DNA from 2 places in the Shewanella sp. 0m-8 genome. Region 2 is predicted to be linked to the other one. Evidence: predicted binding sites of a transcription regulator. Region 2 holds the regulator's gene; the other holds the start of a gene.

Region 1 (8,550 bases), on a different contig from region 2:
TTAGGTGGATGAGATAAGTTATACCAGAGCGCGGAACTTTGTTCCATGATCTGGTTATTGCTAATACCACTTACTCGGACCAACACCGGCTGGATATCGAGGTGAAAGTGGCTAAAAGTGTGTCTAAAACCGACTAACTCTTGTTGCGAGGTCATTTTTAGTTGCTTGTCTTTAATATAAGCGTCGAGTTCGGCGCGCTCTGCAAATTGAGGAAAGCACCAGAGACCGCCCCAAATACCCACGGGTGGTCGTTTCTCAAGATGCACTTGATGCTCATCTTCTATGACTAATAGCCAAGCAAACTTTTCTGGAATGGATTTCTTTGGTTTTTTACCTGGATATTCGGTCTGCCGGCCACTTAACTGGGCTTTACAGTCTATGGCTACAGGGCATTGGGCGCAGTTAGGCTTGGAGCGCGTACAGACTGTTGCACCAATATCCATCATGGCCTGATTATATTTTTGAATATCTTTAGCTGGGGTTAACATTTCGGTTAATTGCCAAAGTTGCTGCTCGACAGGTTTTTTACCTGGCCAGCCTTCGATTGCACCATGGCGAGCTAAAACACGCTTCACATTACCGTCGAGAATAGCAAAGTTGAGTCCTAAAGATAGCGAAAGCACTGCACCTGCCGTTGAACGACCAATACCAGGTAATGCCAAAACATCATCAAAGTGAGTTGGAAACTCGCCATTAAAATCAGACTGCATTATTTGTGCGGCTTTATGTAGGTTTCTGGCGCGCGCGTAATAACCAAGTCCAGTCCAGTGATGCAACACTTCGTCCTGCTCGGCACAGGCTAGGCTATCAATATCTGGAAATCGTGCGATAAACTTTTCGAAATAGGGGATAACCGTAGCAACTTGCGTTTGCTGGAGCATGATCTCTGAAATCCATACTTTATATGGGGTTTTATTGAGTTGCCAAGGAAGTTGTTTACGACCAAAGTTGTCGTACCATTCGATAATTCTTGTTGAAAAAAGCGCGGTAGTTTTCATCGGCGCAGTGTAACTTTAGCCTAGGGTTTAAACAAGCAAAGCACAGGGCTTTTTATGGCAAAGTGGCTGGAGTTGTAAGCAAAATATGGCTTATTTAGCTGTAAAGCAAAGGCACTGCTCGCACAAACTGAGATTATTGGTATAATTTCGCCACAATAAGGCTTGCACTGAAGGTTGAACTTTGGATAATGCCTTTCTTTTTTAAATTATGCTGTCTTAAGCGAGGGCGAAAATGAGCGACGTAACAACCGCTGAATTCAATGAAGAAGGTAAATACCTTCGCAAAGTGAGAAGCTTTGTATTGAGAGAGGGCCGTTTAACTAAAGGCCAAGCTCAAGCAATGGAGCAGCAATGGCCAATCATGGGCCTAGATTACACTCCAGAATCGATTGATTTAGTCGAAGTATTTGGTCGTGAAGCAGATACCGTTCTAGAGATCGGCTTTGGCATGGGCGCGTCATTGGTAGAAATGGCTAAGGCGGCTCCTGAGCTTAACTTTATCGGTATCGAAGTGCATAAACCCGGCGTCGGTGCATGCTTGGCAGAAGCTGCTGAAGCGGGCGTGACTAACTTACGTGTTTATCACCATGATGCAATTGAAGTACTTGAAAATAGCATTGCTGAAGGCAGTCTGGCTTGTGTGCAATTGTTCTTCCCAGATCCTTGGCATAAAACTCGTCATCATAAGCGCCGTATCGTTCAAGCACCATTTGCTGAATTGATCCGCAAGAAACTTAAAGTTGGCGGTGTATTCCATCTGGCAACAGATTGGGAAAACTACAGCGAACATATGCTAGAAGTGATGAATGCCGCGCCTGGTTATAAAAACCAATCTGCGACAGGTGATGTTGTTGAACGTCCAGATCATCGTCCATTGACTAAATTCGAAGCGCGTGGCCACCGTTTAGGTCATGGGGTTTGGGATCTTATGTTTGAGCGTGTTTAAGCGCTAAACCGAATTTATATACTGTAAATAAGCTATCTAGGAGAACAACCATGGCAGCAAACCGTAGCCGTCGCTTACGTAAGAAATTACGCGTTGATGAGTTCCAAGAGTTTGGATTTGACGTTAACTGGATTTTTAATGAGTCAGTAACAGAAGAGCAAATTGATGCAATCGTTGATCAGTTTATCGATGAAGTGATTGAACCTAACGACCTAGGTTATCACGGCGGTGGACACAAAGAGTGGGAAGGTATTATTGCCACTCAAGGTATCGGCAAGTGTACAGAAGAGCACCGAGCTGCAGTTAAAGCATTCTTTGACGCTCAACCTGTATCTGATCTCGAAATTGGCGAGCTTTACGATATTTGGTGGGGCTAATGCCTGAATTGGCATTACTTGAAGAGATCCTAGAAAAAGTACGACCTCTTCTAGGACAGGGTAAAGTGGCTGACTATATTCCAGCCCTTGCCCAAGTTGATGCTAATAAGTTAGGTATTGCAGTGACGACCTCTGACGGTGTCACTATAGGGGCTGGAGATTATCTCGAGCCCTTTTCAATTCAGAGTATTTCTAAGGTATTTAGTCTTACCTTGGCGCTAATGCTGTATGAAGAAGATGAGATTTGGTCGAGAGTCGGTAAAGAACCCTCAGGCCATTCTTTTAACTCTTTAGTTCAAGTTGAATTGGAAAAAGGCTTACCGCGAAATCCATTTATCAATGCTGGTGCGCTGGTTATTGCCGATCTTTTGCAAAGTCGTTTAGGTGCGCCTAAGCACCGTATGCTTGAGATTGTTCGTGGTTTAAGTGAAAACAATAGAGTGGGATACGATAAAATCGTTGCCGCATCTGAATATCAACACAGCGCAAGAAACGCCGCGATAGCTTACTTGATGAAATCATTCGGTAATTTTAATAACGACGTTGATACTGTGTTGCACAGCTACTTTCACTATTGCTCACTTCGCATGAGCTGCGCAGATCTTTCCCGTGCTATGTTTTACTTAGCTAACTCAGGTAAAAGCCTTGCTGGTAAACAGTTAATTAGTCCTGTACAGAATCGGCAGTTAAATGCGTTATTAGCCACATCCGGCCTTTATGACGGTGCGGGTGAGTTCGCTTATCGCGTCGGTATGCCGGGTAAGAGCGGTGTCGGCGGTGGCATTATCGCGGTGATCCCTGGTGACATGTCTGTATGTGTTTGGTCTCCGGAGCTTGATGCCAATGGCAACTCTTTAGCGGGCACGGCAGTGTTAGAAGCCTTGAGTCAGACTTTAGGCCGTTCGATTTTTTAGTTTTACTCAGTCAATTGTCTACAGCCAGTCACTATAGTCAGTTTCTACAATTAGTTCCTACATCAGTATCAACATCAGCTGTTTTTGATATTTGGCCAATTGTTAGCTTAATTGGCCAAATATATTATTTAGCAGCGTGTATCACCTCTATACAACTCAAGTGATAACCTTTAAAAACATGGTGTTAGCTTGTTTGGCATGGTCTATGCTTTATTTACATCAAGATTGAAAATAATATCATACAGACTATAGCGATAAAGGATTGATGCGATGAAAAAACTACTTACCTCTGTTGGGATCTCAGCCGTGTTGCTATCAGCAACGAGTCTACAAACCGTTGCCGCTCATAGCGACCAGTCAATGAATAAAGAGTGCGAAGTCGCGCTTAATTATGACGTCACGGTAGAGCCTAAGAAACTGATTGTCAGTGAGGTTGGTGATGAAAAGTATCGCATCGAAATGGATGAGCTATTTGTTAATGGCAAGCAAGTGTCACTTAATAAACAGCAGCAAGCATTAGTGAGTCAGTATTCACAAGAGGTTTCTTCGCAAGTACCTGAGGTGATTGAACTGGTTAATGATGCGGTTGGAATGGCTTCTTCTGCAGTGAGTCTTGCGTTAACCCCACTGTTAGGTGATAGCGCAGGTGCTAAGATTGACGAAATGATGTCAGGTCTTGAGCAACGAATCGAAAGCGTAGCGTACCAACATGGCGATACGTTTTACCTTGGCTCGACAGAGTCATCACTAGAAGATGCCTTTGGAGAGGAGTTTGAGCAAGAGATGGAAGAGTTAGTGCAGAACTCACTCGGCAGCATGATGATGACTTTAGGCGCACAAATGATGTCGGGCGACGGTGATAGCTTTGAACAGAAGATGGACTCTTTTTCTCAAAAGATGGAAACCATTGGTGATGATATCGAGATGCAGATGGAGCAGCAAGCCGCTGATCTAGAAGCCCGTGGCGAAAAGCTATGCGAAAGATTTAAAACCTTAGTGGTACTGGAGCAACAGTTGCGTGACGAGATCCCAGAACTTGCTAGCTATCCTTTAGTTGAATCCTCTAATACCACTATGCTTGAGTAAACATTACTTCACTGGACTCGTTACTAAGATATACGCTTGGTAAAACAATGAAGTAAAGCTGTTGCCTTGATTGATTTGCAACCTCCCCTGCATCCCCCCTTTATGCAGGGGTTTTTACATTTAAAGCCTCACTAGACTTTTGTACTACCGATCCCCTTTGTACCTAGCCCAAACTACATATTTGATGAGTTATGGGGATTTTTTGGTATACTTCTAAAAATAAAAACAAAAACCAACTATTGGTTACATAATACAAACTCTACTCTAGCGTACATATATTCACTTAAGATATTGTTTTTAATAGAAAACAGCATGTCTTAGCGATGGAAGTACTATTACTGTCGTAAACACCTTAAGGCGATTTACATGTTAGAACTTTTAGAACCAATCGCAATTTTTACCCATGTGGCTCGAGCGGGCAGTTTTAGCTCTGCGGCGAGAAAGTTAGGCATATCAAAGTCTAAAGTAAGTACCCAAGTGGCCGATCTGGAGCATAAGCTTGGTGTTCAATTGATTCAACGTACCACAAGAAGCTTGAGTTTAACTGAGGCGGGCCATCTATTGTATGCCCAAGGAGAAGAGTTATTAAGAGATGCCGACCAAGCTGTTGCTAGCGTTCATAATCTTAATGATGCTACCCGAGGCGTATTGAAAGTGGGTATTTCTCAGTCATTCGGTACCATGCACATCATCCCTGCTTTGCCAGAGTTTATGGCTAAGCATCCAGAGCTCGAACTTCAAGTTAGCTTACTTGACCATAAAGTCGACGTGGTTAGTGAAGGTTTAGACCTACTACTTACGATGTCAGAGCAATTGCCACTTGGGATGGTTGCAAGACCACTGATGAAATGTCAGTTCTTGTTAGCCGCGTCGCCATCATATGTAGAGAAGCATGGTGTACCTAGCCGCCCAGAGCAGTTAGTAGACCATAACTGCTTGGTATATCAAGGTGAATGGCATGAGCACAGTATCTGGCAATTTAAGCAAGGTGATGATTACTGTGAGATTGGCGTAACAGGTAATTTCAGAGTCGATAATGCCCCAGCATTAAAGTCGGCGGCGGTAAGCGGACTCGGTGTGGTTTATCTAGCAAGCTATCTGCTTGAAGATGAGCTGGAAAAGGGGACTCTGGTGCCAATTCTTGAAGACTGGCAGTTGACTCATCATTTGCCATTACAAGCGGTTTACCCAAGACGTAAACACTTAGCACCAAAGGTCAGTGCCTTTATTGATTTTATAAAAGATCATATCGGTACACCGCCATATTGGGATGCGCCTTTAAAAGAATTGTATGCAAAACGTAAGTAAAATGGAGAAACATTGTTTTATATTTTGAACAGTGTGAAATCTTGCTAATGTAGTGAGTTCTTAAGTGCTTTTTATTCAATCACTTAATCCCTGCTGTACATTGTTTAGTCAAGCTGAATTTAGCCTTGGCTAAACAACTTAAAATCATTTCAGTTGAAGTTTGTTCTCGTTTTAATACAATTGCTGGCAGTTGATTCAAAAGTTCTGAGTCCTATAGTGTAATCGAGAATGACCCCTCTCTATTGTGCTATACAGAGCAGCTAAAAGCATTTTGCATCAATGCTGACAGACGGTTTAAGAACTAAAACAATGTCAGCCTTAAAACCATCACCTAGTTTGGTTTACCCCGGTTATTTATAGCCGGGGTATTTTTCTTTTTGGGCTGTACCAAAGCTTAAATACCTTCCCTTGTTCTGCATTTGAAACAGTTTGAAGTTCGTTCTATATCAAGGTCTTTCACTTTTGAATCATTTCAGTCTGGTGAATAATGAAAGTCGTGAGCAGTCTGCTTACTGGGCTGGCAGGTGAACCGTGCTACTGTTTATAACCGAGGAGATGAGTTTAGCGAGCCTTATCATCATCGGCATCTGCTGGTGGCCTGGGTATAGAAGCCATTGTTAGCCGAATTTGCTTGCAGGGTTAATGACCAAGCATATTTCGGCCTCGAGTTTAGTTACGGCCCAGATTGGTATAAAGCGCTTGATACTTGAAGTGAAACTATCTTAAGCTACAGATAATATTGGAAAATATTATCTTCTCTTAGCTTTATCGTTCGATGCTTTGTAGAGCCATTTATTTCATGAGACATGTATTACATTGAATAAATTTATTAAGTCACTTTTTTCGCGTTCTGCTGATCTTGGAACTGCATCTGAAACCGTAGCTGAAACTATCTCTGCAGAAAAGATTTCAGCAACAATTACTTCGGAAACAACTACCTCAGCAGAAAAGATTTCAGCAACTACGACCTCAGAAACAAGTGCTGAGCATGAATACTCTTTTCAGCACCATAGGTTGTACTACGATGGATTGATTCAGCTGCAAATCGTTAAACGCAGTGGTTTCAATATTGAGCTATTGAGTCAGTTTGAATTGGTTGGTAGTGATAACTGCGAACTGCTTTTGGTTGAGTGGCTTGATGATGAGCGCTTTATTGCGGTGGATTCAATAGGCCGAATTTATAGTGCTTGTTTCAGCTCTGGTGCCCGCTCTGATATCAGCAATGGCATAAGCTCCGACATGAGTTTAAATACATCCTCAGCTTCTAGCTCTCAAAGCCGCAAGCCAAGCAAGCTGAGTTTAGTTGCGCTAACATCGCTAGAGTTGTACCCAACAAATGATGCCTGCTGTAACAATGGCAAGCTTTGGCTCGTTGGCGCCAAGCAGGGTGGGCGACGCAGCGCCCGGTCAATGTACTGTATCGATATAGGCGCAGCCTTAAATAGGCAGGCAAGCGCGGCTGCAGAGAATGACTGCCATACAAAAGTTGGCTCTTTTGAGCTCCTCTATACCGATATCAGTTGTTATGAAATGCCATTTAGGTTTGTTAACGGCAGTATGGTGTATTTGGCTGATAATGAGTTTGTGTTTTATCAGCGTGAAAAGCGCAGAATGCATCAACTGGTGAGCTTTAGCCCTCTTAGTTCTGAGATGAAAGTTCATCCACTTGAAGGCAAGCCCGCACCGACGGAAATTTCTGTTCGTAATACTTTTTTCATGGATAACCAACGCGGTATAGCGCTGCTTGCCAATGCTGAGACGGTTAGCATGACTGTATTAACTGATACTGACGCTTCTGAATCGATTGCCGAGGCTCTTAATCAAGCTGAAGTGATTGCTCAGGCTGAAGCTTTTGATCAGGCTGAAGCTCCAGGCTTTGATTTTGTATTACAGCTAATCGATTTTAAGCAGAAAAAGGCACTGTGGAGCCGCAGTGTTAGGACACTTAATCCATCACAAATTTGTGCCAGTTATCAAGCTGAAGAGCTTGTGGCGTCATTAACTGCGATTGCCGCTGGCGATAGCAGCTCAAGTCACCATGATGAGCTGCAAACCTTTGTAGAGTGTCTAACCTCGGCCACTGTTGCTGCTGATGGCAACAGCATTTGGCTTGGCTGGCAAGATGGCGTGGTGCAGCAGCTATCGTTAACGGGTGAATGTATATTCCCTCTGAAGCAACTGATGCAACGAAATAGTGGTGGCATTCTTCGCTCTTTGCTGGTGTTTGGGCTCGAACCCGTTGTGATTAAATCTCAAATTGATGACCAATTATTGGTGGCGGTTGGTGACGAGGAGGATGGGCGTATTTGGCTGATGGATCTCGCTGATAAAAAACAGGGTTCTTCAGCGAGTCTTGTTTCAGCGGTATGTCGGCAAAAAGGGGTCATATTAGATATACCAGCAGGGCTGACTGAAGTGCCGACTCAGAGTGGGCAAGTCGATATTTTTTATCAAGATTTAAATGATACGTCAGCAAAGCTGGCAACGCTTGAAACACTGAACGCTTTAATGCCGAAGCTACAGCTGCATTACCACGCCAGTTATGAGCTGATGAATAAAAATGCCCCCAACTTGGATGCAAAGCTAGAGCTAAGTAATGAGCAGAATAAAGTTTTAAATAAAACGCCAAACCAAGCTCTAAAACAAGAGCAAGCTCAAGATAAGCCGTTATCACTATTCTTTGGCTTTGTTACTCAACAAGTCAACGGGTGTACCGTCCAAAGTGAGTACGATCTGTTTGCTTCAGCAGGTTACGATGAAAAGGGCGCAGACTTATTAGCAAGTATCATCAAGCAGTTTGCCAGCTGGGACTGTGCCGCTCATCTGTCAGGTCTTAAAGGGGCGCCGGTAATGGCCGATGCAGTGTTAGCTCTAGCTGACAAAAAAGAGTATTTAGATATTCTTGCTGAGTACTTTAACGC
Region 2 (8,550 bases):
ACCATTACCGATAACGTGCTTGCAGCAGAAGCATTAAAAGTCATGGATACTAAGAGTATTAATGGTTTAATCGTGATTAACGACAAACAACAGCCTGTTGGCGCATTAAACATGCTAGATATGGTCAAAGCAGGAGTAATTTAATATGTCCAAGCAAGGTTTATACGGCCCTATTAGCGATGTAGTCTGGCAAGCAGCCAGCAAGATAAAACTACTCATTTGCGATGTTGATGGCGTGTTTTCCGACGGCCTAGTCTATATGAGCAACAGCGGTGAAGAACTTAAAACATTCCATACTCGTGATGGATATGGCGTACGCTCAGTATTATCTAGTGGCATCCAAGTGGCGATTATCACCGGTCGTAAATCACAAATCGTTGAAGACAGGTTTACCGCTCTAGGCGTTACCCACATCTACCAAGGTGTCGATAACAAGTTAGCCCCCTATAATGAACTGCTATCACTTTATAATGTTAGCCCTGAAGAGGTCGCTTATATTGGTGATGACATGGTGGACTTGCCCGTTATGCAGCAGGTTGGTCTTTCCGTTTGTGTGGCCGATGGTCACCCATATGTAAAACAACATGCAAAAATGACCACCCATATTAAAGGCGGCCACGGCGCCCTACGCGAACTCACTGATTTACTACTATTAAGCCAAGACAAGTTTGACTCAGCTCATGGGATGAGTATATGAACCGCGTCACCCTTGCGATAATCGCACTTTTTGGCACTGCACTTTTGCTCTATTGGCAAGTTCAGTCTAAAAAAAGCGAGCAGGAGCTGAATATCGATACAAGTCAGCGACCCGACTATATTATCGATGATCTACGTAGCATCGAATATAACGAGTTAGGCTTCATCAATAGCGAAGTAACAGCGAAACACATGGAACACTTTGATAGCGTCAATATGACCTATTTTACTGAGCCTGTTTATCTCATTTACCCTGATGATGGCCTAGCCGAATGGCGACTTAAAAGTGATAAAGGCAGCCTGAATAAAGTCACTGGCAAGGTAACGCTAGAAAACAATGTTATTATCGACTCGATTAGCCCAGAAGAGCCGATACAGACGTTAAGCACCAGCTATTTAGATCTTGATTTGAATACTATGATCATGACGTCAGATGAAATTATCCACGTCACTGGCAACGAATTCGTCATTCAAGGTGTAGGCTTATATGCCGACCTGAATGCCCAGAGCGTAAAACTAATCAGCCAAGTAGAAGGTATCTACGAAGCTCAGTAACGCCAACATATTGAACAATTTTACACTCATACTAGCTAAAGAAAACGCTTTAGCTGAGTAGAAGGACGCTATGAAATACAATCAATCTATCCTTGCAGGCCTATTTTGTCTGCTCAGTTTCAGCTCTGTTGCTAAAGTTGATGACCTGATGCAAGAGGTGAAAATTGCGGCCGCTAGCCAAGAAGCTGATATCAAGAATAATCAGGTTATCTTTTTTGGGCCTGTCGAAGTCACTCAGGGCACAATCAAGATGAATGCCGATAAGCTACGGGTTTTCTCAAAAGAAGATAAGAGCGGTAAAACGCTTGTGGCGACTGGTAACCCAGCCACTTACACCCAAACAATGGATGATGGACGCCCGGCAACGGCTAGCGCAAAAGAGATCCGCTACGAACTTGCTACGCGCACACTCACCTTAGTCGGCGAAGCCACCCTAGCGCAAGACGGTAGCCAGGTCACAGGTAACCGCATTAAATACAACATCAGTTTGCAACAGCTTATTGCAGAAAGTACTGGCAAGGGCGATGACAGAGTTATCACCATTATTCAGCCTGAAACCTATCAGGAAGAGAAACCAGAATCGCCAGCGAAAAAGCAGGAACAGCAATGAACCAAATCACCTTAAAAGCGGTCAATCTTGCTAAGAGCTATAAAAATCGTGCCGTCGTACAAGATGTTAGCTTAACCGTAAAGACAGGTCAGATTGTTGGTTTGCTTGGCCCAAACGGTGCAGGTAAAACAACGACATTCTACATGGTGGTTGGCCTAGTACAGAGTGATAAGGGTAAGATCTTTATTGATGATGACGATCTTACGCTCGATCCTATGCATTTACGCGCCCGTAAAGGTATCGGTTACCTACCTCAGGAAGCCAGTATTTTTAGAAAGCTGTCAGTACGTGACAACATCATGGCCGTCTTACAGACTCGTCATGACATCAATAACGAGCAACGTGAAGAACAACTTGAGCATCTACTCGAAGAGTTTCATATCACTCACATTCGTGACAGCCAAGGTATGGCATTGTCTGGAGGCGAACGCCGCCGGGTAGAAATTGCTCGGGCACTCGCAGCTAATCCAAAGTTTATCTTGTTAGATGAGCCGTTCGCGGGTGTTGACCCCATTTCAGTTATCGATATTAAAAAAATTATTGAACAACTTAAGAGTCGCGGTCTGGGCGTACTGATCACCGATCATAATGTTCGCGAAACTTTGGACGTTTGTGAGCGTGCTTACATAGTAAGCCACGGAAATCTGATTGCTGAAGGTACACCTGCCGAAATCTTGGACAACCAACAGGTTCGAGCGGTGTACTTAGGTGAACAATTCAGGCTATAGTTAATTCACAGTATGGAAGCTGAAAAACTCAATATGGAATTATTTCCAAAAAAATCAACGTGTTGAGTTTTTGAGCAACCTTCGCCAGTTCAACGAGCTTTAACGTTTAACTACAGTGTAGGGAATAGCGGTAAAATGAAAGCGTCACTCCAGCTCAAAATGGGTCAACAGCTCACTATGACTCCCCAGTTACAACAGGCCATTCGCCTGTTACAACTGTCTTCTTTAGAGCTGCAACAAGAGATCCAACAAGCATTAGATTCTAATCCGTTACTGGAGCTAGATGAAGAGCAGTCAGATGGCGATATGATCAACGATGAAGATCACTCTGTAAATGACTCTAATAGTGAACTCACCCAAGATAGCGCAAGCGTTGACACCTCCGAAGCCCTCACCCAAGATTCCATGCCCGATGACCTGCCTATGGATACCACTTGGGATGAAGTCTACACCGTTTCCTCTAATGCTAGCTCAGGCGTAAGTCGTGAAGATGACATGCCATTCCAAGGCGAGACTAGCGAAGGCTTATATGAGCATCTTGAGTGGCAAAAGAACCTCACCCCATTTTCAGATAACGATCTTGCTATCGCCACCGCGATTATTGATGCGATCGATGAACGAGGTTATTTAACCCAGAGCTGTGACGAAATTCTCGAAGCGATGGGCGATCCTGAAACTGAACTCGATGAAGTCGAAGCCGTTTTAAAACGAATTCAACATTTTGATCCTATCGGTGTTGCCGCCCGCAACTTAAGTGAATGCCTACTTATCCAGCTAGCACAATATGCCGCAGATACACCGCACATTGAAAATGCAAGATTACTGATTAAAGACTATTTAGACCTTATTGCGGGGCGTGATTTTAGGCAGTTAATGCGTAAAACCAAACTCAAAGAGGATGATTTACGTGAGGCGATCACACTGATCCAAACTCTTAACCCAAGACCTGGGCTTGCCATTGCACGCAGTAAAGATGAATACGTCATTCCCGACGTGTCTGTCAGCAAGAAAAAAGGTCGCTGGGTGGTAGAGCTAAATCCTGACTATATGCCTAAGATTAATGTTAATCAGCATTACGCATCAATGGCGCGTAGCACAACGAATCAGGCCGACGGTCAATTTATCCGTGGCCACCTGCAAGAAGCTAAGTGGTTTATAAAGAGCCTGGAAAGCCGCAACGACACCTTATTGAAAGTGACAAACTGTATCGTCAAATTCCAGCAAGGCTTTTTTGAGTTCGGTGAAGAAGCCATGAAACCTATGGTACTCAATGACATTGCCGAAGCTGTTGAAATGCATGAATCTACCATTTCACGTGTTACCACACAGAAGTACATGCACACCCCAAGGGGCATTTTTGAACTAAAATATTTCTTCTCAAGCCATGTGGGTACCGACGATGGCGGAGAATGCTCATCGACAGCAATTAGGGCATTTATTAAGAAATTAGTCGCAGCTGAAAACCAGAGGAAACCGTTAAGCGATAGCAAAATGGCCCAGCTTCTGGCTGAACAAGGGATTAAAGTTGCTAGACGTACGATTGCAAAATATCGAGAAGCGATGCTGATCCCGCCCTCAAACCAACGTAAGAGTTTATAACTCAAAATTAGGCACATGGAGGATCGATAATGCAAATCAACCTGACAGGACATCACATCGAAATCACCGATTCACTACGCGGTTATGTAGAAGAGAAATTTACAAAGCTTGAACGACATTTCGATCAGATCAATAATGTGCACGTTATTTTGAATGTACAAAAAATGCAGCAGATTGCCGAAGCTAAAATTCACCTTAAAAAAGGGGAAGTATTTGCTATTTCGGAACATGCAGATATGTATGCTGCAATAGACTCCCTGATCGATAAACTAGATCGTCAGGTTATTAAACACAAAGAGAAGCTGACTAAACACTAACGATGGAACTAAGTACCATCCTGCAGCCGGAGTGCACTACCTGCGCCACTCCGGGCAGTAAGAAAAAAGTACTGGAGTTAATCAGTGACATTGCCGCTGTCCAGTACCCAACCCTTTCTTCACAAGAGATCTTTGAAAGTCTCTTGGCACGAGAGAAAATGGGTAGCACGGGAATAGGTAATGGTATAGCGATTCCTCATGGAAGGCTGTCGAATATAGAACGTCCAGTTGCAGTATTGGTTAAATGTGAAGTTCCTATCCCATTTGACTCATTCGATAAGCAGCCTGTCGATATTCTATTTGCTTTATTGGTGCCATCTGATCAGTGTGAGCAACATTTAGCAACACTGTCTTGTATGGCTGAAAAACTCAACGATAAAGCGGTGGTTAAGCAGTTGAGAAAGACCAGCAATGAATCAGAGCTATATCAAGTCATTACCCAATAGCTAACTACTCAGGTCTTTAAGTTATTTATTTTTTACACAAAAGGTAAATGATTTAAAGACCTAAGTAATTATTACAGCAATATTATTTATTCTTATTCACCCGCTCAACTTCTTGCTTTCAGCCTTAAAAAAGTTAATCTATACACTTACACAATATAACCACAAAAATCATACATTTTGTTTAATGTCTATCAGGTAACCATACGATGAAGCTTGTTTTAGTCTCAGGTCGCTCCGGTTCAGGTAAGTCCGTTCTATTAAGAATGCTAGAAGATCTCGGCTATTATTGTGTCGATAACCTGCCCTTGCCAATGATGGGGACCTTACTCAAAGAGCTATCGGGTAACACTAAGCTTGTCGCCATCAGTGTCGATATTCGTAACCTGCCAGAAAAGAAAGATGAGCTGGTTAAGCACCTCACTTTTCTGCCTGATGGGGTCGAGTTATTAAGCTTTTTCCTTAACTCAAGCGATGAAGTGCTACTTAAACGTTATAACGAGACCCGTCGTCTGCACCCTTTATCGCACGATAACATTTCGCTTAAAGAGGCCATTGCGCTAGAAGGTCGCTTGTTAGAGCCGCTAGCCAACATTGTCGATCATTATATCGATACCTCAAATCTCAACATTTACGATCTTAATGATCAGGTGCGTGAGATCCTACTTGGCAATCTTGATAAAGAGTTGATGATCAACTTCGAATCGTTTGGTTTTAAACATGGTATGCCAACCGAAGCTGACTTTATGTTTGATGTACGATTTTTGCCAAACCCACATTGGGAGCCCGACCTGCGCCCTATGACTGGGCTCGACCAACCAGTACAAGATTTCTTAAATGAACGCCCAATGGTCAACCTGTTTATTAAACAGATTGAAGATCTACTCGAAACTTGGTTACCCGATCTAGAACGTAACAACCGTAGCTACCTTACCATTGCGATTGGCTGTACCGGTGGCCAACACCGATCGGTTTATATCACTGAGCGCCTTGCTGCTCACTTCAAAGATGGCAAACATAAAATACAAGTCCGCCACCGTGAGCTAAAAAATGCCGACCATTGAACGTGAAGTTACCATCTGCAATAAACTAGGTCTTCACGCTCGCGCTGCCACAAAACTCGTTGTTTTAGCCTCCGAATTTGATGCTGAGATCACCATCATTCAAGGTGAGAAACAAGCCTCGGCTACAAGTGTACTAGGCTTATTGATGTTAGAAACAGGAATGGGAAAAACGGTACAACTCGTTGCAACCGGGACAGACGCCCAAGCAGCGCTCGATGCCATTTGCCAATTAATTGATGCCAGATTTGATGAAGATAATTAATTCGTTATTTTCCTAATGAATTTCCTAGCTACCGCACATAAATACTCTTGAGTTACGTTATGATAAGCGCCTTTAAAACGACCCAGTGAGGGAGCTATGCCGATTGAAGTCTTAGATAATCAAACAACTGACCAACGTCTCAATCAGCTGACTCAAGCATTAGGCAACGGTATGTTTGTCCACGTCCGCAACATGTTGCAGGATATGGCTGCAACGGACATTGCTTTTATTCTCGAATCTTCTCCACCTCGTACTCGTCAAGTGCTATGGCAACTGATTGACCAGGAACACACAGGTGAAATCCTCGACGAACTCGGTGAAGAGCTTAAAGACAGTCTCATTGCTCAGATGAGTCCAGAGCGCGTTGCAAAAGCCGCCGAAAACATGGACACCGATGACTTAGCCTATATTTTGCGAAGCCTGCCTGACAGCATCTTTAAGCAAGTTTTGCAGTCAATGACCAAGCAAGATCGCGTGCGTGTCGAACAAGCGCTGTCATACCCTGACGACACTGCTGGCAGCTTGATGAATACCGATACGGTTACCTTAAGGCCAGACGTCAATATCGACGTGATTTTGCGCTACTTGCGGATCCGCGGTGAACTTCCGCAAGCCACAGACATGCTATATGTGGTCGATAAACAAGACAGCGTGTTAGGTGGTGTACGTATTGCAGATCTGCTGACCTGTGACCCAAACGCCTCAGTACGTGAAATAATGGTGTCGGATCTTGAAGGGATCCCTATTGGCATGTCTGACAGCGAAGTGGCGCAGCTATTTGAACGACATGACTGGGTGTCGGCCCCCGTTATCGACGCTGACAACAAGCTACTTGGCCGTATTACCATCGATGACGTGGTCGACGTTATTCGTGAAGACGCCGAACACTCTATGATGGGCATGGCAGGTATGGACGACGATACTGATACCTTTGGTCCAGTATTAAAAAGTACCTTTCGCCGCTCACTATGGTTAACCGTTAACTTATTCGCGGCATTACTCGCGGCATCAGTCAGTAATATGTTCGAAGGCACGATTGAACAATTTGCCACGATCGCGATTCTGATGACTATTGTTCCCAGTATGGGCGGCGTTGCTGGTAACCAAACTTTAGCTCTGGTTATTCGCGGTATTGCCCTTGGCCAAATCGGTAAAAGCAATTCTCGCTGGTTGATAGGTAAAGAGCTCGCCATTGGCTTCCTCAACGGCTTGCTGTGGTCTGTTCTCGTTTTTGTCGCTGTATGGATATGGAAAGGCGATATCGCCTTGGGAGCCTTGATTGCTGGCGCTATGCTCATCAATATGACGGTAGCGGGTCTTGCAGGGGCAACGATCCCTCTTATGCTAAAGAGGATGAACATCGATCCTGCATTAGCAGGGGGGATGGTATTAACCACTGTCACCGACGTGATTGGCTTATTTGCCTTCCTAGGCTTAGCCACGATTTTCTTACTTAACTAGTTATCAAGTTCGTTATCAAATTAGTTATTAAAGACTAATCAAAAGGCCGCTATTGCGGCCTTTTGATTACAAATCCTATTGCTTTAATGGGGCATCAAAACCGTAGTCAGCTAGGATCATTTGCCCGGGTTCAGAGAGAATATACATCGCCAGTTTCCAGGCATCTTGTTGGGCATCATCGAGTACAATCAAACCATAATTAGCTCCAACACTTAAAGGCTCAGGCAGCTGAACAACTTGCAGATCTTTGACCTCTTTCTGAGCCAGCACCGCATTGGTGCAATAAGTCAAAAACAGATCGGCGCGTTTATTTTCCATCACCCAAGCATAGGTATTACGGCCTTTAGGCGCTTTTGCACTGTTTTCACCACCGGTGAGCTGCAATGCTTTGGCTTCTAGCTTAGCCGTCGCTCCAGCCTGTAAGTGGTCAGCCTTTGCAAATATTTTCCAGGCGTAGTCACCTGAAGGATCGGCTTTGGGCGTTGAGGTACCTAATCGCACGTTAGGATCAAGCATCGCAGCTAGCACCCCCTCGCTGTTGATTTTGACACTCGGCTGAGCAATGGCACACATCTGATTGCGCGCAAACATCACTACGCTACTGCCCTTCCCCCCAGCTTGTAATGCTTGTGGGTGCTTCATATTGGCAGAGGCAAACACGTCTGTGTTTTCACCTGACTCTATACGCTTAAGTAATAATCCTGACGGTCCAAAATCAGCATGAACGGTTTGCTCACTCGCTGCCTGATAGGCACTAACAATATCATTCATAGCATTTTTTAAACTGCCTGCCGCTCTCAACTCAATGGGGTTAG

The links. The regulator sigma-54, encoded in region 2, starts transcription at its own class of promoters, with help from an activator protein. The targets are predictions, from matches to a motif close to GTTGGCACGNNNNTNGNNT.
Region 1: ACVBIO_RS02580 (YggN family protein) is a predicted target of sigma-54. The motif match lies at 3,428-3,446, and genes of this name have one in related genera.

Annotation. Positions count from the first base shown of each region.
Region 1 covers NZ_JBRIMB010000003.1:103,113-111,662, reverse strand. Annotated here, with positions in the region: gene mutY (A/G-specific adenine glycosylase) at 1-998, opposite strand, end outside; gene trmB (tRNA (guanosine(46)-N7)-methyltransferase TrmB) at 1,231-1,944, shown strand; gene ACVBIO_RS02590 (YggL family protein) at 1,995-2,321, shown strand; gene glsB (glutaminase B) at 2,321-3,235, shown strand; gene ACVBIO_RS02580 (YggN family protein) at 3,506-4,321, shown strand; gene ACVBIO_RS02575 (LysR family transcriptional regulator) at 4,688-5,629, shown strand; gene ACVBIO_RS02570 (hypothetical protein) at 6,446-8,550, shown strand, end outside.
Region 2 covers NZ_JBRIMB010000028.1:40,218-48,767, reverse strand. Annotated here, with positions in the region: gene ACVBIO_RS13805 (KpsF/GutQ family sugar-phosphate isomerase) at 1-144, shown strand, start outside; gene kdsC (3-deoxy-manno-octulosonate-8-phosphatase KdsC) at 146-697, shown strand; gene lptC (LPS export ABC transporter periplasmic protein LptC) at 694-1,251, shown strand; gene lptA (lipopolysaccharide transport periplasmic protein LptA) at 1,322-1,861, shown strand; gene lptB (LPS export ABC transporter ATP-binding protein) at 1,858-2,589, shown strand; gene ACVBIO_RS13780 (RNA polymerase factor sigma-54) at 2,725-4,188, shown strand; gene hpf (ribosome hibernation promoting factor) at 4,218-4,505, shown strand; gene ptsN (PTS IIA-like nitrogen regulatory protein PtsN) at 4,508-4,951, shown strand; gene rapZ (RNase adapter RapZ) at 5,158-6,012, shown strand; gene ACVBIO_RS13760 (HPr family phosphocarrier protein) at 5,999-6,274, shown strand; gene mgtE (magnesium transporter) at 6,371-7,735, shown strand; gene ACVBIO_RS13750 (molybdate ABC transporter substrate-binding protein) at 7,811-8,550, opposite strand, start outside.